Regions from separate parts of the Mesorhizobium sp. B2-8-9 genome, predicted to be linked through region 1. Evidence: predicted binding sites of a transcription regulator. Region 1 holds the regulator's gene; each other region holds the start of a gene.
What was found. Region 1 encodes PhoB, which activates phosphate uptake and scavenging genes when phosphate is short. Its sites were predicted from a motif close to TGTCATNNANCTGTCAT; they were not measured.

Region 1 (5,724 bases):
GGAGCAGCGCGCCGATCATGCCCAGCATGCGGGTGTCGAGCTCGGTCGCCTTCAGGAACCGGGCAACAGTGCCGAGTTCCGACGCGCGCGCGGTGTCCGCCGGTTGGGTAGACGTCGTGTCGGTCATGATTTCCTCCCACCGGCTTGCCGTCTGGCGCGGATGCCGGAACTCAGCCTAGAAGCTATCCGCCTGAGGCAGAACGGCAAAATCTTTTGAAAACGCCGCGGCTTTAAAGCATCCCAGGAAAAGTGCGTAGCGGTTTTCCGTCCGGAATTGCGGCAACAAAAACCAGGAGCGGTTCATTGAACCGCTCCTGGCCGCGGCGCGGGTATTTTGATCGAAGGCAGGCAAGGCTCAGTTGCAGACCTGGACGCTGCCGGCGGGCACGCCCGCGCAGACCTCGTCCTTCTTGATCCAGCCGGCGTCGATGACGACGTTGAGGTTGTCCTTGGTGATCGCGACCGGCGTCAGGAACAGCGACTTGACGGTGTTGCCGCCGGGCGTCGTGAAGTCCTTGGCGCCGGCGATGTCGCCCATCTTCTTGCCGTCGGCGAGCTGCGAGGCGATCTCGGCGGCGTTCTTGCCGAGCTCGCGCGCGTCTTTCCACACCGACACGGTCTGCGTGCCGAGCGCGATGCGGTTGAGTGCCGCGTGGTCGCCGTCCTGGCCCGAGACCGGCACGGTGCCGGCCAGCCCCTGCGCCGTCAGCGCCGCGACAACGCCGCCGGCGGTGCCGTCATTGGCAGCCACGACCGCGTCGACCTTGTTGTCGTTGGCGGTCAGGAACTGCTCCATGTTCTTCTGCGCGTTGGCAGGCAGCCAGCCGTCCGTGTAGGCCTCGCCGACATTCTTGATCTTGCCGCTGTCGATGGCGTCCTTCAGGACTTCCATGGAGCCGGCGAACAGGAAGTCGGCGTTCGGATCGGAGCCCGAGCCCTTGATGAAGACATAGTTGCCTTCCGGCTTGGCCTTGAACACCTCGCGGGCCTGCATGCGCCCGACTTCCTTGTTGTCGAAGGTCAGGTAGAACACGTCCTTGTTCTCGATCAGGCGGTCATAGCCGACGACCGGGATTCCTTCATCGAGCGCCTTCTGCACCGCGGGGCCGATTGCCGAGGCATCCTGCGCCAGGATGATCAGCGCGTTGGCGCCCTGCGAGATCAGGCTTTCGACGTCGGTCAGCTGCTTGCCCGGATTGGACTGCGCGTCGGCCGAAATATACTTGTCGCCAGCGGCCTCGATGGCGGCCTTCATCGCTGCTTCGTCGGTCTTCCAGCGCTCTTCCTGGAAATTCGACCACGACACGCCGATCACCTTGTCCTTCGCCTCGGCGACAGACGCCAGCGTCAGCGACATGGCAACGCCCGCCAGAATGGCGGCTGCAAATTTCTTCATGATATCCTCCCTGCGCCCGTGCGGCGCGACCCAGACTGGCCCGAAGGCCGGCACAGAGGCTTTTTTTCGAGCCTCAAAAAAATACTGGTCCAGCACAACAGCGCTGTCAACCGAGATTCTGATGGGTTTTGATGGGCTCAGGCATTTTTTTCGGTATCCGCAATAAATAATGACATGGCCCCTGGCTTCTGCCACAATCCCTAGCGTGTCAGCGACAGGCCATGGCATTATCACAAGGCCGCGATGATTGGGGAGGACGTGCGAGACGATGTCGGTCGGAATCCGCCACGACGATTTGCGCCGGCGCAACCGCGCCATGGTGATTTCGGCGGTACGCCGCGCCGGTCAGCCATCACGAACCGAAATTGCCGCCACCACTGGGCTCAGCCACTCGACCATTTCGGCGATCTCCGCCGACCTGATCCAGGAGGGCATTCTCACCGAAAGCAAGGCCAGCGAGCCGACGGCGTTGAAACGCGGCCGGCCGCAGATCGGCCTGGCGCTGAACCCTGAAGCCGCCGCGGTGCTGACCGTGGTGTTGTCTCTGAACTTCCTGTCGGTCGCCGTGATCGACTATGCCGGCCAAGTTGTTGCCGAGGAGCAGCAGCGCCTGGACACGCTTGTTATGCCCCGCGACGAGCTGATCGGCGAATGCGTGGCGATCGTGCGGCGCCGGCTGCAGGATCCCGACCTCGACATTGGCAGCGTCGCCCGCATCGCCATGGGCATTCAGGGCATCACCGATTCGCATGCGCGCTCCATGCTGTGGTCGCCGATAACGCCGCTGACCGACATTCCTTTCGCCGACATCCTAGAGAAGGAGTTCGGCATCTCCGCCACCATGGAGAACGACTGCAACATGATGGCGGTGGCGCTGCAATGGCGCGACCCGGAGCGCTATCGCGACGACTTCATCGCCATCCTGTTGTCGCACGGCATCGGCATGGGTCTCGTGCTCAAGGGTGCGCTGTTCACCGGCACGCATTCCTCCGGCGGCGAGTTCGGCCACATGATTCACCGCCCGGGCGGGGCGCTTTGCCGCTGCGGCCGCCGCGGCTGCGTCGAGGCCTATGCCGGCAACTATGCGATCTGGCGCAGCGCCATGAAAATGAGCGAGGACGCCGAGCCGGTCGACGTCGGCGACGCTGACATGCGGGCCCTTGCCGCGAAGGCGCGCGAGAGGGACGGCCCCGAACGGGAGGCTTACCGCCGGGCCGGCGAAGCGCTTGGTTTCGGTCTCGGCAGCCTGTTCGCTCTCATCGACCCGGCGCCCGTCGCCATGGTCGGCGTCAGCGCGGCCGCCTTCGACCTGATCGAGCCGGCGCTGCGCGAGGCGATCGCCCAGACGGCCGGCGGCCAGCACTCCGAATCGATCTCCTTCGACACCGAGCCGAACGAACTGCCGCTGATCCGCGAAGGCTGCGCCATGCGTGCGCTGACCTTCGTCGACCAGGAGATTTTCGCACCCGGAGGCCAGGCGAGAGCGGGGACGGGAAAGAACGTGGCCTGAGGCAGCCTTGAAGAGGTCCGGGGACAGCAGCAGACGCTTGAAATTAGCGAAGGCCCCGCAGCTTCGTCATTCCAGGGCGGAGCAGGAGCGAAGCTCCGTCGCGGAGACCCTGGAATCCATGCCGCCACCTCCCGCGTCGAGCGCAGCGGCACAGAATTCTGGACTGTCGCAACGCATCGACATCACGGAATGGATCCTCGGGTCTGCGCTGCGTCGCTGCGCTCCTTGCTCCGCCCGTGGATGACGAAGCACAAGCGTCTCGACTAACCGCCAATGCACGCGATCCGACGCTGGAGACAGAATCCGTCAGCGCCTCGGCGCCTTAGCCCTAATCTTCCCTGATCGCGTAACCCGCCCCGCGGATGGTGCGGATGACGTCCGGCATGCGGCCGTTGTTGACTGCCTTGCGCAGGCGGCCGACATGGACGTCGACGGTGCGTTCGTCGATATAGATCGTCTCGCCCCAGACATTGTCGAGCAGCTGGCTGCGCGAGAACACCCGGCCGGGATGACGCATCATGAATTCCAGCAGCCGGAACTCGGTCGGGCCGAGCCTGATCTCGCTCTTCTTGCGGTAGACGCGGTGCGACTCGCGGTCGAGCACGATGTCGCCGACTTTGAGCACGCTGGACAGCACCTCCGGCTTGGCGCGGCGCAGCAGCGCCTTGACGCGCGCCATGAACTCCGGCGTCGAGAACGGCTTGACCAGATAGTCGTCGGCGCCGGTCGAGAGGCCGCGCACACGGTCGCTTTCTTCGCCCCGCGCGGTCAGCATGATGATCGGCAGCCGCTCGGTCTCGGGCCGCATCCTGAGGCGCCGGCAGAGCTCGATGCCGGAAACCGCCGGCACCATCCAGTCGAGCACGAGCAGGTCGGGAACGTTTTCCTGAAGGCGGATTTCGGCCTCGTCGCCGCGGGTCACCACTTCGACCTGGTAACCCTCGGATTCGAGATTGTAGCGGAGCAGCACCCCAAGCGGCTCCTCGTCCTCCACCACCATGATGCGTGGCGCGATCATTGGCAGGTACCCTTCGTCAGGCCGCCGGCGCCGACATTGTCGTCTCGTCCTGCTTGGGACGATTCGCGGGCAATTGCGTGCCGGTCAGCACATAATAGGCGTTCTCGGCAATGTTGGTCACATGGTCGCCGATGCGCTCGAGATTCTTGGCGCAGAACAGAAGATGCGTGCAAGCGGTGATGTTGCGCGGGTCTTCCATCATGTAGGTCAGGAGCTCCCGGAAGACGGATGTGTATTTGACGTCGATGCGCTCGTCGTCATTGCGAAGCTTGGCCAGCGCCGTGGCGTCGCCCACCGTATATTCCTGGATCACGGCCTGGACCTGGATCAGCACCAGCTGCGCCATGGAATCGATCGAATGCGTGAGGTCACGCGGCGCGGCGCTGACGCCGACCGAGCCGACGCGCTTGGCGATGTTCTTGGCGAGGTCGCCGATGCGTTCGAGGTCGCCCGCCATGCGGATCGAGCCGACCACGTTGCGCAGGTCGTCGGCCATCGGCTGGCGCTTGGCGATCAGCGTGATGGCGCGGTCGTCGAGCTCGCGCTGGCGCGCGTCCATGATGGCATCGTCGGAAACGACGCGCTGCGCCATGGCATTGTCGGTCTCGAGCAGGGCCTTGGTCGAAGCGCCGACCATGGAGGCGGCGAGATCGCCCATGTCGTTGATGAGCCGGCTGATCTGCCTCAGATCCTCGTCGAAGGAAGCGACGGTATGTTCGGCCATGATGATGTCCTCGTATGAGCTCAGCCGAAGCGGCCGGTGATGTAGTCCTGCGTGCGCTTTTCGCGGGGCGAGGTGAAGATCTTCTCGGTCCGGTCGAACTCCACCAGCTCGCCCAGATACATGAACGCCGTCTGCCGCGACACGCGCGCCGCCTGCTGCATGTTGTGGGTGACGATGACGATCGTGTAGTCGGCCTGCAGCTCGTCGATCAGTTCCTCGATCTTGGCGGTCGACAGCGGATCGAGCGCCGAGGCCGGCTCGTCGAGCAGGATGACCTCGGGCTTCACAGCAACGGTACGGGCGATGCACAGGCGCTGCTGCTGGCCGCCCGAGAGGCTGAGGCCGCTGGCGTTGAGCTTGTCCTTGACCTCGTTCCAGAGTGCTGCCCGCTTCAGCGCCTGCTCGACGCGGCTGTCCATCTCAGCCTTGCTGATCTTCTCATAGAGCCTGACGCCGAAAGCGATGTTCTCGTAGATCGACATCGGGAACGGCGTCGGCTTCTGGAACACCATGCCGATCTTGGTCCTGAGCAGGTTGAGGTCCTGCGAGCGGTCGAGGATGTTCTTGCCGTCGAGCAGCACCTGGCCCTCGGCGCTCTGCTTCGGATAGAGCTCGTAGATGCGGTTGAGCACGCGCAGCAGCGTCGACTTCCCGCAGCCCGACGGGCCGATGAAGGCGGTCACGCTGCGCTCGGGCAGGGACAGGTTGATGTCCTTCAGCGCCTTCGACTGGCCATAGTAGAAATTGAGGTTCTTGACCTCGATCTTGGCCTTCTCGACGGTCGTGTCGGCTGCGTTCAGGTCGGTGGACAACATCGGTTTCATCTGTCCTCTCTGCGTCCGGTTAGGCTGCGGGCGATGATGCTCAGCCCGAGAACCGTCAGGGTGATTATGAGTGCGCCCGTCCAGGCCAGTTGCTGCCATTCCTCGTAGGGGCTGAGAGCGAACTGGAAGATGGTTACCGGCAGGCTGGCCATCGGCGCATTGAGATTGCTCGACCAGAACTGGTTGTTGAGCGCGGTGAAGAGAAGCGGCGCCGTCTCGCCGGAGATGCGGGCAATCGCCAAAAGGATGCCG
Region 2 (5,724 bases), on a different contig from region 1:
CTCCTGGGCGCTGTTCAAGAATGCCGGCCGCACCATCATCGGCCTGAACACGCAAGGTTTCGACGCCGGCAAGCATTGGGCGCTGCCGCTGGTCGCCGACGCGGCCGAAGGGCTTGCCGAGCTGTCCGCCGCGCTGAAGGGCTGGAAAGCGCCGGCCGCGTGGACCGACAATGCATTGAAGGGCAAGACGGAGTGGCAGGCCGCCGCCGCCAAGGTGACTGCATCGACCAACGCCGCCTATCCGTCCGATGCGCAAGTGATCGGCGCCGTGCAGCGCGCCATGGGCTCGGGCGTCACGCTGCTGCATGCCGCGGGCGGTCTGCCCGGCGAATTGCACAAGCTCTGGCAGGCCGGCGCGCCCGGCTCCTACCATGCGGAATACGGCTTCTCGACCATGGGCTACGAGATCGCCGGCGGGCTCGGCGTCAAGATGGCGAAGCCCGACCAGGAGGTGGTCGTCATGGTCGGCGACGGCTCCTATCTGATGCTCAATTCCGAGATCGCCACTTCGGTGATGCTTGGCCTGAAGCTCACCATCGTGCTGCTCGACAATCGCGGCTATGGCTGCATCAACCGGCTGCAGATGGCGACCGGCGGCGCCAACTTCAACAACCTCTTGAAGGACGCGCGCCACGAGGTGATGCCTGACGTCGACTTCGCCGCGCATGCGGCAAGCTTAGGTGCCGTGGCCGAGAAGGTAGCATCGATCGCCGAGTTGGAGACAGCACTGGCCAAGGCGAAGAAGAACGACAAGACGACGGTGCTGGTCATCGACACCGACCCGCTGGTGTCGACCGAGGCCGGCGGCCATTGGTGGGATGTCGCCGTGCCGGAAGTCTCGTCGCGACGCGAAGTCAATGCCGCGCGCAAGAAATACGAGGAAGCCGTGGGCAGCCGTCAGGGCTGAACCGGCTCGCAACGAACCGACATTGGAGTGACGACTTGAAAGCCAAACTGGGCATGTCCCCCATCGCATGGTGGAATGACGATCTCGTGGAATTGAGCGATGACGTGTCGCTGGAAGAATGCCTGCGCCAGTCGCGCTCGGCCGGCTTCACCGGCATGGAGATGGGCCGCCGCTTCCCCAACGATCCGAAGGTGATGCTGCCGATCCTGAAGGAGGCCGACGTCACGCTTTGCGGCGGCTGGTTCTCGGGCACGCTTGTCAACGAGGACATTTCCCGGAACAAGGACCGCATCCAGCCGATGATCGACCTGTTCAAGGCGGTCGACGCGCCCTGCATCGTCTATGGCGAGGTCGGCCGGTCCATTCAGGGCGACCGCTCCAAGCCTCTGGCCACCAAGCCCAAACTTTCAGACGACGAGATGAAGGCTTATGGCCGGCGCGTCACCGAGTTCGGCGAGTGGTGCGCCGAGCAAGGCATGCCGCTCTCCTACCATCACCATATGGCGGCGGTGGTCGAGACCGAGCCGGAGCTCGACGCCTTCATGCGCAACTCCGGCGAAGGCATTCCGCTGCTGCTCGACGCCGGCCATCTCGCCTTTGCCGGCGGCGACGTGCTGCGCGCCATTGACAATCACCACAAGCGCATCAACCACGTCCATGTGAAGGATGTTCGCATGGGCGTGATCGACGGGCTCGACCGCACGAAACAGTCCTTCCTCGACGCCGTGGCGCTCGGCGCCTTCACCGTGCCGGGCGACGGCTCACTCGATTTCGGCGCCATCGTGCAGCGTTTCGCCGATCATGGCTATGAAGGCTGGTTCGTGGTCGAGGCCGAGCAGGATCCGAAGAAGAACCCGCCGCTCAAGATGGCCCAGGTCGGCCACAAGGAACTTATGCGGGTGATGACGGCCGCCGGCTATACGGTCGAGACGCAGGGTTTTCCGGCCTGAGCAGTGGATTAGTCGGGGCGCCCGGTTTATCCGTTGTGCTTTGGGCAAATCCTGGATTGGCGCGATGAAAGACTATGAGCATCCCTTCTTCCGGCCGCTGTGGCGCCGTATCGCGGTCGTCGCGGTCTGCCTGGTCTGGTCGGTGATCGAATTCGCGTCCGGCACGCCGTTCTGGGGCGTCATCGCGCTGGGCTTCGCCGGCTATGCCGTGTGGCAGTTTTTCTACCTCTATAAGCCGATTGAGGAGAACAAGGCCGAACCCGGACCGAAGGAGTGACTAATCCATGGCTCAGAAGCGTCTACGGATCGGATACTGCGTGCATGGCGGATCGCATGCGTTGGCGATTAGCCGAAACGCCCCTCGCTTCGTCATCCTAGGGCGGAGCAAGGAGCGCAGCGACGTAGCGCAGACCCTAGGATCCATTCCGTGACTTCGAAGCAGCCGCTGCGGTACAGAATTCTGCTCCGCAGCGCCCTTCGATTGAGGTAACGGCATGGATTCTAGGGTCTCCGCGACGGAGCTGCGCTCCTGCTTCGCCCTAGAATGTCGAAGTTTGGAGGCCTCGGCCAATCTCGAAGGTTGTGTTGGTTCTGTCAGCCGGCAAGATCCTTGATCCGCAACCAACGAAGGCCAACGGAATAGGAGAGACAAAAATGTCGAAACTGCTCGTCAAGGCCGACAAAGGCCACGGCCATGTCGCTCACGTCACGCCGCAAAGCGCCGGCTGGACCTATGTCGGTTTCGACCTGCACCGGCTGAAAGCGGGCGAGACGGTGTCCGGCAAAACCGGCGAGCGCGAGGTCTGCCTGGTGTTCGTCACCGGAAAGGGCAAGACATCGGCCGGCGGCAAGGACCTCGGCCTGCTCGGCGAGCGCATGTCGCCCTTCGAAGGCAAGCCGTGGTCGGTCTATGTGCCGCAAGGCGCCGACTGGTCGGTGACCGCCGATACCGAGCTGGAACTCGCCGTCTGCTCGGCGCCCGGCCTCGGTGGCCGTCTGCCGGTGCGCGTCATCGGACCTGACGATCTCGGCCAGGAGGTGCGCGGCAAGGGCACCAACACGCGCTACGTCACCAACATCCTGCCCGAGGGCAAGCCGGCGGATTCGCTGCTGGTGGTCGAGGTGATCACGCCCGGCGGCCACACGTCGAGCTATCCGCCGCACAAGCACGACCAGGACAACCTACCGGCCGAATCCTATCTCGAGGAGACCTATTATCACCGCCTCAACCCGCCGCAGGGCTTTGCCTTCCAACGCGTCTACACCGATGCCGACCGCAACGGCGTGCGCGAGCTGGACGAGGCGATGGCGATCGAGGACGGCGATGTCGTGCTGGTGCCCAAGGGCTATCACCCTTGCGCCGCCTGCCACGGCTACGATCTTTATTACCTCAACGTCATGGCCGGACCGAAGCGGACGTGGAAATTCCACAACGCGGCCGAGCATGAATGGCTGATGAAGGCCTGATCGGCACGCCGGCAAAGCCGTTGGTCCAGCCCGGAAAAATCGTCGGCTAACGAGCTCCGTGCTGGACTTGCCTTCGAAAACCCACGAAAGCTTCGTCAATCCGTCATGGAAATCACCTATGGCAGCGGTTCCGGTGCATGTCGCCGCAAGCGCTCCGGCGTTTGGGCCACGGCTTGCCAAGACAATGACTTGAAGCGCGTCGCATATTCCTTTGGGGCGCGCAGCGCGCTTGACGAGGAACGCCCATGCGCTACGCGATCTACTACACCCCGGGGCAGGACGAGAAGCTGGCGCGCATTGCCGCCAACTGGCTGGGCCGCGACCCGTTCGGCGCGGCGACGCGGCCGGTCGAGGCCGTGGGCGATCTTTCGGCCGCGGAAGTCGCTTTCCATACTGCCTCTGCCCGGCGCTACGGATTCCACGCGACGCTGAAAGCCCCGTTCCGGCTGGCGCCGAACGAGACGGAAGCTTCGCTGCGCGCCGCGCTCGATGCTTTCGCCGAGGCGACGCCGCCTGTGATCATCCCGCGTCTCGTCGTCGGCCAGATCGACGGCTTTTTCGCGCTGGTGCCGGAAGCGCAGTTTGCGCCACTCAACGATTTCGCCGGCGAGGTGGTGCGCGCCTTCGATCCGTTCCGCGCGCCGCTGACGGAGGCCGAGATCGAGCGCCGCAGTCCCGATGCGCTGAAGCCGGACGAGTTCCGCAACCTCTGCCAATGGGGTTATCCTTACGTCTTCGACACGTTCCGCTTCCACATGACGCTGTCGGGGCGGGTCGGGCCACAGGAAAGCCCACGTCTTCGTGCAGCGATCGACGGCCTGTTCGCCGATGTGCTGCGGCAGCCGGTGCCGGTGGATGCGCTGACATTGTTCGTCGAAAGCGAGCCCGGCGCCCCGTTCATGGTGCTTTCCCATCATGCGCTTGGCCGCAGGCCTGCCCGCAAGACCGCATAGGACGGATCAGCGGAAACGCTGAACCGCCCTATCTTTTTGTTTACGCAATTCCGGACGGAAAACCGCAAAGCACTTTTCCTGGAATTGCTCTGAAACGACTGCTTGAGATAGGACCGCCCGAGATGACCGCCGAAACCGTTCTCACCAATGCCCGCATCGTGCTGCCCGATGAAATTGTCGAGGGCTCGCTGTTGTTGCGCGACGGCCTGATTGCCGCCGTCGAGCCGGGGGCTGCCCGCGCCGGCGAGGACATGGGCGGCGACTACATCATCCCAGGTCTTGTCGAGCTGCACACCGATCACCTCGAAGGCCACTACGCGCCGCGCCCGAAAGTGCGCTGGAACCCGATCGCCGCCGTGCTTGCCCATGACGCCCAGGTGGCGACCGCCGGCATCACGACGGTGCTCGACGCCTTGCGCGTCGGCATGGACGAGGATGCCGACCTGAAATCTGACGACGTTCGCAAGCTGGCCGACGCGATTGAGGACAGCGTGCGCCAGGACAGGCTCAGGGCCGACCATTTCATCCATCTGCGCTGCGAGGTCTCGGCGCCGGACTGCCTCGAGGCTTTCGCCAATTTCGAGACCGACGAGCGGGTTAAGCTCGCCTCGCTGATGGATCACGCGCCCGGACAGCGCCAGTTCGTCAACCTCGAGACCTATGCCTACTACTACCAGCGCAAGCTGAAGCTGACGGACCGCGACTTCCAGAAATTCTGCGAGAAGCGGATGGCCGAATCGGCCCGCAATTCCGGTCCGAACCGCGTCTTCATCTCGGCCGCCTGCCAGGAGCGCGGCATCGTGCTGGCGAGCCATGACGACGCGACCGCCGGCCATGTCGACGAAGCGATCGAGCAGGGCGTGCGCGTCGCCGAGTTCCCGACGACGCAAGAGGCGGCCAAGGCCTCGAAAGCCGCAGGCCTCGGCGTGCTGATGGGCGCGCCGAACGTCATGCGCGGCGCCTCGCATTCCGGCAATGTCTCGGCGCGCACGCTTGCCGCCGACGGCCTGCTCGACATCCTTTCATCCGACTACATCCCCTTCAGCCTGATCCAGTCGGCCTTCTTCCTTGGCGATGTCGTCGACGGCATCTCGCTGCCGCAGGCGGTCGCCATGGTCTCGAAGAACCCGGCCGAAGCGATCGGCCTCGCCGACCGCGGCGTCGTCGAGCCCGGCCGCCGGGCCGACCTGGTGCGGGTGCGCGTGGACGACCATGTGCCGGTCGTGCGCACCGTGTGGCGTCAGGGCGGCCGGGTCGCATGATGGTCTCGGCCCTCATCGAGCGCGAGCTGGCCGACAGCCTGCCGATTCGCAACGGCGTCTTCGTCGCGGTGGTCGGCCCGAGCGGCGCCGGCAAGGACACGCTGATCGGCTACGCCAAGGCGCGCTTTGCCGGCGAGACGCGGCTGGAATTCGTGCGCCGTGTCATCACCAGGCCGAGCGACACG
Region 3 (5,724 bases), on a different contig from region 1:
TCACGGCGGCGCTCGAAGACCGTGGCGGCATCGACGTGATCGCGGCGATGCTCGATTCCTGCGATGCTGAGACGCCGCGCGAGGAGTGGCATCGCGTCGGCCTGGATTTCCACATCGAACTGGCAAGGCTTTCCGGCAACGAGTTTCTGCTCAGGGCAGTGCGCGACGCGATGACCAGGCTGTCGCGTGCGCGCTGGCTGGAGGTGCGCGATGAGAAGGCGCTCGGCCGTGCCTGGGCCGAACATCATGCCATCCTCGCCGCCGTCAGGAGCGCCGATGCCGATGAAGCGGCGCGACTGCTTTCCGCTCACATCGCCGGCAGCCGAGATCGGCTGGTCACCTCATTGCATGACGACCGGCGCGGTTTGCGCGCACGCGGGTTTGCCGTGGTCGCGGCTTGAGGGAAAGCGTCGACACAACGCCGGTTGCATTAGCGGGCTTGCAACATGGCCGGGAGAATGCTGTAGGAGACGAGGGGAACTTGCTGAACTCGCGGACGTATGGCCACACTCTCTCGAACCGCCGCAAAGCTGTTCTATTACGCGCGCAATTTCGCGCGCGACCGCGCACCGCAGTCCCTGTTTCGCGACCGCCTCGCCAGCCGGCTTGAACAGGCCATGCTTTCGGGCAAGACGGTTCGCGAGCGGCTGAACTACTACAACAAGCTGGAACACCCGTTCGTGCCCAGTCCGGACGCCGTAGCCGTCGGCAAGCTGCCGTCCTCTTCCAGCATGTATTATTACGACCTCAAGGAATTCGCGCGCTATTTCGATCCCGGCCTGCTGATCGATTTCGAATTCGGCGACGTTGTCGGGGTTCCGGAGTTCCCGAGGATCGTCAAGGACCGGCCCATCGGCGACGACAATGCGAACGGCGTGCTGATGAAGCTGAACAAGTTCCGTCACTTCTACATGCCGCCCGACAACCTGTCTTTCGCCGCCAAGCGTCCGATGGTGGTCTGGCGCGGTCATCTCAACAATCCGATTCGCACCCGCTTCGTCGAAAAAGCCGCCGACCTGCCGATTTGCGATGCGGGTTCCCACAGGGCCGATGCGCCGGACGGATACCGCAAGCCGTTCCTGAACATCGAGCAGCAGCGACAGTATCGCTACATCGTCTCGCTCGAAGGCAATGATGTCGCGACGAACCTGAAATGGATCATGAGCTCCAATTCACTCTGCCTCATGCCGGAACCGACCTACGAAACCTGGTTCGCCGAAGCCCAGGTCGAGCCCAACGTCCACTATGTGCCCCTGCAGCCGGATTTCTCCGACCTGCTCGACAAGGTGGCCTATTTCGAAAAACATCCCGACGAGGCGGGACGGATAACCGCCGCCGCCAATGCCTATTGCCGCAGATTCGGCAATGAGCAGGACGAGCAGGCGATCTCGCTGCTCGTCCTCTACAAATATTTCGTGCTGAGCGGGCAGATTAAGCCCGACGCGGAAGTCTGGCGCTTTATCGCCGGCTGAGCGTTTTAAGCGTGAGAGCGGTCGAGCACCTCGTCGGCCGGCCCGAAACGATCCCTGGCCGTGAACTGCTGGTGCCAATAGGGATAAAGCACCGGCGGCCGGCTGACGACGTCGAGACGCTGCCGTTCGTCCTCGGCGAGCGACAGGCTTGCCGCGGCGAGGTTGTCCTTGAGCTGCGCCTCGTTGCGCGCGCCGATCACCAGCGAGCTTACGGCCGGTCGGCCGAGCAGCCAGGCAAGCGCCACCTGCGCGCCCGAAACGCCGCGTGCCTTGCCGATGAAGTTGAGCACGTCGACAATGCGCCACAGGCGATCCTCATCGCGGATCGGCGGTTCCGTCCAGCCGCCGATCTGGCGCGCGGTCGGGCTGTCGCGATGGTATTTGCCGGAGAGCAGTCCGCCGGCCAGCGGGCTCCAGACGAGCACGCCGAGGCCCTGGTCGACCGAGATCGGCAGCAATTCGTATTCGGCCTCCCGCGCTTCCAGCGTGTAGTGGATCTGCTGAGTGATGAAACGGGCCTGATGGCGGCTGTCGCTGACGGCAAGAGCCTTCATTACCTGCCAGCCCGACCAGTTGGAGCAGCCGATATAGCGGATCTTGCCCTGATTGACCAAGGTGTCGAGCGCCGCGATCGTTTCCTCGACCGGGGTGAGCCCATCCCATTGGTGGACGAAATAGACGTCGATGACGTCGGTCCTGAGCCGCTTCAGGCTCTTTTCGCACTCGCGGATCAGGTGATGGCGCGACAGGCCTTCGTCATTGGGGCCGGTGCCGATACGCATGCGCGCCTTCGAGGCGATCAGTACATCGTTCTTGCGCTTGCCGCCAAGCGCCTCGCCGATGATCTCTTCCGACAACCCGTTGGAATAGACGTTTGCGGTGTCGATGAGGTTGATGCCGGCATCGATGCAGGTGTCGATGATGCGTTTGGCTTCCGAAAGATCCGAATTGCCGACGGCGGCGAACGGACCGGTGCCGCCGAAGGTCATGGTGCCAAGCGTCAATGTCGAGACTTTCAAGCCGGATCGGCCGAGCGTGCGGTATTCCATGTCGGTCCTCGCAATTTGTTTTGAAGAAGCGCCGTGGCGAGCGCCGGAAAGAGCGAGGGATTTGTAGGACAATTCCCGCCGCTTGTCGCCCCGCTATCGATACGGGGTCGATCACATATCTTCCATATCGATGCAGCTGCCGGGCGATTGCAATAAAACCGTCATTGCGCCTCTGTATCTCAGTCGGCTTACGGAGTGTCCGGCCGGGGCTTCCGAAGCGGTGTTAGCTGACAGGCAGACGGAGCAGCGCGATGAATGAACTGAAACCGAATTCCGGGGCCAAGGACTGGCTGGAGGCCGAGCTCGAGGATACGCTCGACGAGGATTATGAGCTGGAGCTGTCCGAGCCGGCGCTCTCGCTCGAGATCGCCAAGATCTACAAGAAGTCGCATCCGCCCTCCATCGAGCGCATGACCTATTTTCGCGAGCTGCTCAGGCTGCAGTCGGAGCTGATCAAGCTCCAGTCCTGGGTCGCCTACCACAAGAAGAAGCTGGTAGTGGTCTTCGAAGGCCGCGATTCCGCCGGCAAGGGCGGCGTCATCAAGCGCATCACGCAGCGGCTCAATCCGCGCATCGCCCGTGTCGTGGCATTACCGGCGCCGACCGAGCGCGAGAAGTCGCAATGGTATTTCCAGCGCTACGTGCCGCATCTGCCCGCGGGCGGCGAGATCGTGCTGTTCGACCGCTCCTGGTACAATCGCTCCGGCGTCGAGCGGGTGATGGGCTTTGCCAATGGGGACCAAGTCGAGGAGTTCTTCCGCGACGTGCCCGAATTCGAGCGCATGCTGGTCCGTTCCGGAATCACCCTGGTGAAATACTGGTTCTCGATCACCGACGAGGAGCAGCAGATGCGCTTCCTGATGCGCATCCACGATCCGATGAAGCAGTGGAAGCTCTCGCCCATGGACCTGCAGTCGCGTGTGCGCTGGGAGCAATACACCAAGGCCAAGGAAGAGACCTTCGCCCGCACCAACATTCCGGAAGCGCCCTGGTTCATCGTCGAGGGCAACGACAAGAAGCGGGCTCGGCTGAACTGCATCGACCATCTGTTGCAGCAGATGCCCTATGAGGAGGTTCCGCACGAGGAAATCACGCTGCCGGAGCGCGTCTTCAACCCAGAATATGAGCGCCAGGTCCTGCCGCGCGAACTCTACGTGCCGGAGAAGTATTGAGCGCCCTCCTTCTCCCCTTGTGGGAGAAGGTGGATCGGCGCGCAGCGCCGAGACGGATGAGGGGTGTTGGAAGAAATGAGGCGGTGACGATTTCCAGCTCGTCGCCAAGCTGGAGCACCCCTCATCCGACCTCGCTTCGCGAGGCCACCTTCTCCCACAAGGGGAGAAGGAGAAGCTTGGCCTACGCCCGCCCGATCATCACATGCGTGGCATCCGCCGTGGCAACTTGTTCCGTGCATTGATACCCCAGCCTCAGCATGTCGAGCCCGGCGAACAGATGCTCGCCCGAGCCGAGCAGGACAGGCGAGATGGCCAGATGCATCTCGTCGATCAAGCTCTCCTGCAGGTATTGCCGAACGATCGAGACGCCGCCGCCGACCCGCACATCCTTGCCGCCGGCCGCTGCCTTTGCCTGTTCGAGCGCCGAATGGATGCCGTCAGTAACGAAGTAAAAAGTCGTGCCGCCTTCCATCTCGATCGGTGCGCGTTTGTGGTGCGTCAGCACGAAAGTCGGTACATGATAGGGCGGGTTGTCGCCCCACCAGCCTTTCCATTTGTCGTCCGGCCATTCGCCGCGGCTCGGCGCGAACATGTTGCGGCCGAGGATCCACGCGCCGATATTCTCGAAGCTGCGGACCGCAAAATCGTTGTCGGTATCCGTGGTCCCGCTATCTTTGCCGATCATCTGGTGGAAAGAGCGGGTCTTGATCATCCATTTGTGCAGATTTTCGCCACCGACGCCCAGCGGCGTGTCGAGGCTTTGGTCGGGACCGGCGCCGTAACCGTCGAGCGACAAGGTGAAAGCGTTGACACGCAACTTGGACATGGCTGCCTCCTAAACCAGTTGTAATTCGAAATCAGTCTTTGGGATAGCTTAACTGATTGCATATTGCAAGCGGTTTATTTCCATCGGGCTGACGACTTTCAGATGGGCCATCCTGCTGGCCCGGTTGTTCCTCGAGGCGATCTGTGACAGCGTTTCTCCGGTCAGGGTAACGTTATGCCTGCGCGATGACCGCTCGACCCCAGGATCAGAAGTTTGCCATACGGGTGCTCACACCGCAGTTGTGGCCCGCGCTCGAGGACCTGTTCGGGGAAAAGGGCGCGACGGCGGGATGCTGGTGCATGTACTGGCGCATCGGCGCCGGCTACCGCAAGCAACCGGCTGATCGCAACCGGTCGGCGTTCAAGACGGTGGTGCAAAGAGGACCGCCGCCAGGTTTGCTTGCGTTCGAAAGGGAAAAGGCCGTCGGCTGGTGTCAGATAACGCCGCGCAGTGCCTTGCCGCATCTGGGCAGGGTCTGGCGGCTGAGGGCTGGCGACGATGTGCCGGTATGGTCGCTGTCTTGTCTCTATATCCGCATCGGCTATCGCAGGCGGGGGATCGCCACCGCATTGATCGAAGGTGCGGTGGCGCTTGCGTTCAAGAGCGGCGCGCCAGCCGTGGAGGCCTATCCGATAGACGCGGAGCTGTCGCCCAGTGCGTCAAGCACCGGCTATGTCTCGACCTTCGAGCGCATGGGTTTCGTCCGCGTGCCGTCTCCAACGAGGGAACGGCCAATCCTGCGGCTTACCCGCACGAAAACGGAGCGGGCGTTCGAGGCTAGCCCCTCAGCATCTCCGCCACCACCGGCGCGAAATAGGTGAGCACGCCGTCACAGCCCGCCCGCTTCAGCGCAAGCAGCGATTCCAGCATCGCCTTTTCGCCGTCGATCCAGCCATTGGCGGCCGCTGCCTTGATCATCGAATATTCGCCCGACACCTGATAGGCGAAGGTCGGCATCCGCAGCTCGTCCTTCAGCCGGCGGATGATGTCGAGATAGGGCAGGCCGGGCTTGACCATCAGCATGTCGGCGCCCTCGGCGAGGTCCTGCTCGGCCTCGCGCACGGCCTCGTCGGAATTGGCATGGTCGATATAGTAGGTCTTCTTGTCGCCCTTGAGCAGGCCGGCGGTGCCGACCGCCTCGCGATAGGGCCCGTAGAAGGCCGAGGCGAACTTCGTCGCGTAGGACATGATCGCCACGTCCTGGA
Region 4 (5,724 bases), on a different contig from region 1:
GAGTCATCTCGGCGGCATAGAGCGGCGGCACGTGCACGGCTTCTCGGCTGACCAAGATATAGAATTCGTCCGGATCGAGCACCAGTTCGCCGGCGCCGCTCTTGTAGATCGGCTCCCAGAAATCGACGACATCCTGGGCGGCGCGCTTGTCGACGTCGACCAGGCCAGTGTGGTGCTTGCCGCGGTAGCCGACAAGGCCATCCTTGTCGCCGTCGAGGTCGATGGAAAGCGCGATGCCGCCGCCTGAAATATTGGGCGGCTCGGTGGCGACCAGCATCTCGGCGCGGTGAAGGTCGCGCAGCTCTCTCTCCGAGAGCACCGCGTTGCCGGTGCGGAAGCGGATCTGCGACAGCCGCGAGCCGGCACGCACGACGATCGGGAAGGTGCGCGGACTGACCTCGAGATAGAGCGGTCCGCGATAGCCGGCGGCGATCTTGTCGAACTCGTGGCCACGATCGGTCATGACGCGCGTGAATATGTCGAGACGGCCGGTCGAGCTCTTCGGATTGGCCGAGGCGGATACGTTCGCCGGCAGCGCGAGGCTCTCGAGCAGCGGCACGATATAGACGCAGCCGGTTTCCAGCACCGCGCCCTCGGCAAGGCTGATCTCGTGCAGCTTCAGCCGCTCGAGCTTGTCGACGACCCGATGATCCGGACCCGGCAAGAACGAGGCACGCACGCGAAACGCCTTGTCGCCGAGCCTGAGATCGAGACTGGCCGGCTGGATCTGGTCGGCGTCCAGCGCGCGCGGCGACTTCAGCGCCTTCGCCTCGAACAGCGCTGCGATGTCCTGATCCGGAAGAATGCCTGTTTGCCGCAAAAGCTGGCTCCGTTCACAAGGCCGGGCGAGGATCTAAGCAGGCTCTTGCCGCCCGGCTGGTACAAACCTCTTAATGAAGCCGGCAATTGACGCAAGCGCGGCGCGGGTCTAAAGGGTCGTTATCCCGTGGTGATTTGGCCGGTCGGCTTGCAGCCACGTTAAACAAGTCGCTAAAGGACCGTCGAGCCGCAAGGCTATATGGACCGGTTGCGACTTCGCGGCCGGTTTTTTTGTGTCTGAAAGCAGGGCTATGAGCACCAAGAAGCGCAACTGGAAACCTCAGACGGCACTCGTGCATGGCGGAACGTTGCGTTCCGGTTTCGGCGAGACATCCGAGGCGATGTATCTCACCCAAGGCTATGTCTACGAGACGGCGCAAGCGGCGGAAGCCCGCTTCAAGGGCGAAGAGCCGGGCTTCATCTATTCGCGCTACGCCAATCCGACGGTCGACATGTTCGAAAAGCGCATGTGCGCGCTGGAAGGCGCCGAGGATGCCCGAGCCACCGCTTCCGGCATGGCCGCAGTAACCGCCGCGCTGCTCTGCAGCGCCAAGGCCGGAGATCATATCGTGGCGGCGCGCGCCCTGTTCGGCTCCTGCCGCTGGGTGGTCGAGACGCTGGCGCCGCGCTACGGCATCGAGGCGACGCTGGTCGACGGCACCGACATCGCCAATTGGGAAAAGGCGACAAGGCCGAACACCAAGCTGTTCTTCCTGGAAAGCCCGACCAACCCGACGCTGGAGGTGGTCGACATCGCCGCCGTCGCCAGGCTCGCCAATTCGATCGGCGCCAGGCTGATCGTCGACAATGTCTTCGCCACGCCGCTGCAGCAGAAGCCGCTGCAGCTCGGCGCCCATATCGTCGTCTATTCGGCGACCAAGCATATAGACGGCCAGGGCCGCTGCCTGGGCGGCGTCATCCTGTCGGACAAGAAGTGGATCGACGAGAACCTGCACGACTATTTTCGCCACACCGGCCCGAGCCTGTCGCCCTTCAACGCCTGGACGCTGCTCAAAGGCCTGGAGACGCTGCCGCTACGCGTGCGCCAGCAGACGGAGAGCGCCGGCAAGATCGCCGATTTCCTGGCCGAGCGGCCGGAGATCGCCCGTGTCATCTATCCGGGCCGCGCCGATCATCCGCAAGCGGATATCGTCAAGAAGCAAATGTCGGGAGGCTCGACGCTGATCTGCCTCGACGTCAAGGGCGGCAAGCAGGCGGCCTTTGCCTTCCAGAACGCGCTCGACATCGTGCTGATCTCGAACAATCTCGGTGACGCCAAGAGCCTGATCACCCATCCGGCGACGACGACGCACAAGAACCTGAGCGACGAGGCCCGCGCCGAGCTCGGCATCGGGCCAGGCACGCTGAGGCTCTCCGTTGGCCTGGAGGACACCGACGATCTGCTGGAAGACGTGGAACAGGCCCTGAAGGCGGCAAAATAGAAGGCTGAGAACGCCGCGGCCCGAGCCTTCCAGAGCCGCAATTCCGGACGGAAAACCGTTTCACACTTTTCCTGGAATTGCTCTAGGCGAGCTCCTCCAGTTCGGTCATCGCCTTGGTGCGGATGGTCATGGCGTTGCCGCGCCATTCGACGGCGCCGCCGAACCAGGCGCGCGCCCAGATGGCCGGTAGCAGGGCATCGCGCACAATCATCGCGGTGACGCTGCGTGGCGACAGGTACCAGCCCTTCGCAAAGGCCAGCAGCCATTCCGGCAGGTAGGCGATCGCCAGCACGCCCAAGGCCGTCGTGGGCAGGCTGACGCCGGCGCTTGCCGCTGCAATCAGCGCCAGCAGCAGCGGCACCGCAGCGCCAGTCAGGATCTCCGGCGCGAAGAACAGTGGGAAGGTAACCCGGCGCAGCCGCGCCCAGCGCGTCTGGCGCGACCAGATCTCGGCGAGCCTGCGCTGGCCGAGCGGCTGCTCGAATGGCGAGGCGACGAGGTTGACGTTGAACCCCAGGCCGTTGACCAGCTTGGTGGCCGCCGCGTCCTCGGCGATCTCGGCGGCCAAAGCCTGGATGCCGCCATTGGCATCGAGCATCGGCTTGTTCCACAGCATGCTCTTGCCCTGGGCGAAGCCAAGGCCAACCGCCTCGCCGGCATACTGCCAGCGCGCCTGCAGCGTGTTGAGGAAGGTGCATTCGACTTCGGCCCAAAACCCGTCCGGCCGCGAGCCGATCGGCGTCGAGCAGACGAGGCCGGTATCCGGCCGCCATGCCGCCATCAGGTGCTGGACATAGTCTCTCGGCATCAGCACGTTGGAATCGGCGAGGATCACCCAATCGTGTCGCGCCGCCTGCCAGCCCTTGACGCAGTTGTTGAGCTTGGGATTGGCGCTGACGCGATCGTCGCCGATCAGCAGCCGCGCGGGAATTTTGGGGTGGCGTGCGATCGCCGCATCGATCAGCTTGACCACCGGGTCTTCGGCATGCGCGACGCAGAAGATCAGCTCATAGCGCGGCCAATCGAGAGAGAAGGCGCGCTGCAAGGTCTCCGGCGTGAACGGCTCGACGCCACGCGACGGCACGATGATGGAGACCGGCGGTCGCGCGCTGGAGGGCGGCGCGATGACATGCCGCCGCTTCAGCCGCGACGAGGCGAGCAGGATGCTGGCGAGATTGAAGGAAAGAAGCGCTGACGAAGCCAGGCCGGCTGCGATAGTCAGTTCCATCGAGATCTGGTCACTCCCGATAGAGAGTTTCACCGTTTCACGCAAACGGCGACACACTCCATCTCCTTGTTTTCACGCAATTCCGGACGGAAGGCTACGGCGAAGGCGCCGAGCCTAACCGCTCGCGCTTTTCCTGGAATTGCTTTAGGCCGCACGCGGCCGTTTCAACTGTTTTCAGAGCGTCCGAGTCGCCCGGCACGGTTTGTGCACACCAACATTGTCATGTGTCACCTAAATGACATTGTTTTTCGGCACCTGCACTTACAAGGCTGGCAGGATGGTCGGCGCTGCGTTTATCAAGAGCGGAGCGTGACATATTTTCCGCGGCGGCAACCGGAGTGGCCCATGTATCGCGCAGTGACGCGCAACATCGAAGTGCTGGTCAGGCCCTTCTATCTGGAGGACCGCTCCGATCCGTCCGAGAACCGCTATGTCTGGGGCTATCAGGTGACGATCGACAACCGCTCCGACGAGTTCGTGCAGCTTGTGTCGCGCTACTGGCACATCACCGACGGTCAGGGCCGGGTCGAGGAGGTGCGCGGCGCCGGCGTCGTCGGCGACCAGCCGGAACTCAATCCCGGCGACAGTTACCAGTACACCTCGGGCTGCCCGCTCTCGACGCCGTCAGGCATCATGGTCGGCCACTACACGATGCGCAACGGCCGCGGCGAGACGTTCGATATCGCCATTCCGGCTTTCTCGCTCGACATGCCGGGGACAAGGCGCACGGTGAATTAGCCGTCGGCGACAGCCTCTTTCTCCCCGTTTCACGGGGAGAAATGCCCGGCAGGGCAATGAGGGGCGGCGCCGGGCTTCTGAGATTTTCCTGGAGCCGGACGACCGCGTCGCCAGCGTGTCGCTATGATCGCCAACGTTGGCGCCGCCCCTCATCCGCCCTTCGGGCACCTTCTCCCCGTGGAACGGGGAGAAGGAAGAGAGCTCACTTCGCGAATTCAGCTGGGTCGAAGTCGTATTGGGTCGAGCAGAACTCGCAGGCGACATGGATGCCGCCCTCCTCGGTCGATTCCTTGATCTCCTCAGCCGAAAAGCCTTCGAGAATGCCGCGGATCTTGTCGCGCGAGCAGGAGCACTGGTCGGCGACAGGGACGCCGCGGAAAACGCGCACGCCGTGTTCGTGGAACAACCGGTAGAGCAACCGCTCGGCGCCCACCGTCGGGTCGATCAACTCGGTCGGCTCGATCGTGCCGAGCAGCGCCAGCAACTCCTGCCAGGAATTGTCGGCCGGCTGGTCCGCAACGTCACGCGGATCGCCGTCGCCGCCAGAAATATCGGGAACGCGCATGCGTTCCGGCGACTGCGGCAGGAATTGCGCCAGGATACCGCCGGCGCGCCACTGCTCGCGCGCGCCGGCCGGGCCGGGCGTGACCAGCTTGGCGACCGACATCTTGATATCGGTCGGGATCTGCTCCGACTGCCGGAAATAGGTGCGCGCGGCGTCCTCGAGCGAGGTGCCGTCGAGCTGGACGATGCCTTGGTAGCGCTGCGTATGCGCACCCTGGTCGATCGTCAAGGCCAAGACGCCGTCGCCGAGCAGCGTCTGCTGCGAGGTCTCGCCGGCGGCGGTCAGCGCCTGCAGCCGGTCGGCATCGAAGCGCGCATAGGCGCGCAGCGCATGCGGCGTGGTGAAATCGGCCACCAGCATGTCGACCGGACCGTCGGTGCGGGTCTGCAGGATGAACTTGCCTTCGAACTTCAGCGAAGTGCCGAGCAGCACGGTGAGCACGCAGGCTTCCGCCAGCAGGCGGGCGACCGGCTCGGGGTAATCGTGGCGGCTCAGAATAGCGTCGAGCATCGGCCCGAGCTGCACGGTGCGGCCGCGCACATCGAGCGGCGCGACCTCGTAAGGCACGACGTGATCGTCGCCGGCGAAGCCGAATTCACCGAGTTGGGGTTTATGCTCAGCCAAGGTCTGGGTTTCCAACATGACAATACTCCGGGGCGCAGCCATGCCGCCCGGTGAGCCGCATGCGTCGAAGCGCGTTCGATTTACGTGATGGCCCGCAAATAGGCATCACATGTCCCCAGATCAAGTTGAGCCCGATCGGGCCGGAAGCGGTCAGGTCCAGCCCTTCTCACGCGCCCAGACACCAGGCCAGCACCGCCTTCTGGGCGTGCAGCCGGTTCTCGGCCTCGTCGAAGACCACCGAATGCGGGCCGTCGATCACCTCGTCGGTGACCTCCTCACCGCGATGCGCCGGCAGGCAGTGCATGAAC

Region 2: the regulator PhoB is predicted to act here: its motif matches at 3,415-3,431, upstream of FJ423_RS18010 (DUF1045 domain-containing protein).
Region 3: the regulator PhoB is predicted to act here: its motif matches at 2,670-2,686, upstream of ppk2 (polyphosphate kinase 2).
Region 4: the regulator PhoB is predicted to act here: its motif matches at 3,714-3,730, upstream of FJ423_RS25130 (ceramide glucosyltransferase).

What each region holds. Positions count from the first base shown of each region.
Region 1 is NZ_VFTQ01000041.1:25,034-30,757, reverse strand. Features, by position in the region: gene FJ423_RS30550 (sugar ABC transporter permease) at 1-127, opposite strand, end outside; gene FJ423_RS34685 (hypothetical protein) at 176-304, opposite strand; gene xylF (D-xylose ABC transporter substrate-binding protein) at 356-1,396, opposite strand; gene FJ423_RS30540 (ROK family protein) at 1,665-2,906, shown strand; gene phoB (phosphate regulon transcriptional regulator PhoB) at 3,235-3,924, opposite strand; gene phoU (phosphate signaling complex protein PhoU) at 3,941-4,648, opposite strand; gene pstB (phosphate ABC transporter ATP-binding protein PstB) at 4,669-5,472, opposite strand; gene pstA (phosphate ABC transporter permease PstA) at 5,469-5,724, opposite strand, start outside.
Region 2 is NZ_VFTQ01000014.1:88,117-93,840, reverse strand. Features, by position in the region: gene iolD (3D-(3,5/4)-trihydroxycyclohexane-1,2-dione acylhydrolase (decyclizing)) at 1-907, shown strand, start outside; gene iolE (myo-inosose-2 dehydratase) at 943-1,857, shown strand; gene FJ423_RS18020 (DUF3329 domain-containing protein) at 1,922-2,134, shown strand; gene iolB (5-deoxy-glucuronate isomerase) at 2,512-3,324, shown strand; gene FJ423_RS18010 (DUF1045 domain-containing protein) at 3,570-4,277, shown strand; gene FJ423_RS18005 (alpha-D-ribose 1-methylphosphonate 5-triphosphate diphosphatase) at 4,400-5,539, shown strand; gene phnN (phosphonate metabolism protein/1,5-bisphosphokinase (PRPP-forming) PhnN) at 5,536-5,724, shown strand, end outside.
Region 3 is NZ_VFTQ01000010.1:42,230-47,953, forward strand. Features, by position in the region: gene FJ423_RS14370 (GntR family transcriptional regulator) at 1-401, shown strand, start outside; gene FJ423_RS14375 (glycosyl transferase family 90) at 501-1,472, shown strand; gene FJ423_RS14380 (aldo/keto reductase) at 1,478-2,521, opposite strand; gene ppk2 (polyphosphate kinase 2) at 2,773-3,693, shown strand; gene FJ423_RS14390 (dihydrofolate reductase family protein) at 3,875-4,519, opposite strand; gene FJ423_RS14395 (GNAT family N-acetyltransferase) at 4,705-5,340, shown strand; gene hemB (porphobilinogen synthase) at 5,297-5,724, opposite strand, start outside.
Region 4 is NZ_VFTQ01000025.1:89,484-95,207, reverse strand. Features, by position in the region: gene FJ423_RS25140 (2'-deoxycytidine 5'-triphosphate deaminase) at 1-820, opposite strand, end outside; SAM riboswitch at 937-1,014, shown strand; gene FJ423_RS25135 (O-succinylhomoserine sulfhydrylase) at 1,071-2,261, shown strand; gene FJ423_RS25130 (ceramide glucosyltransferase) at 2,344-3,489, opposite strand; gene apaG (Co2+/Mg2+ efflux protein ApaG) at 3,835-4,227, shown strand; gene FJ423_RS25120 (Hsp33 family molecular chaperone) at 4,430-5,458, opposite strand; gene argF (ornithine carbamoyltransferase) at 5,583-5,724, opposite strand, start outside.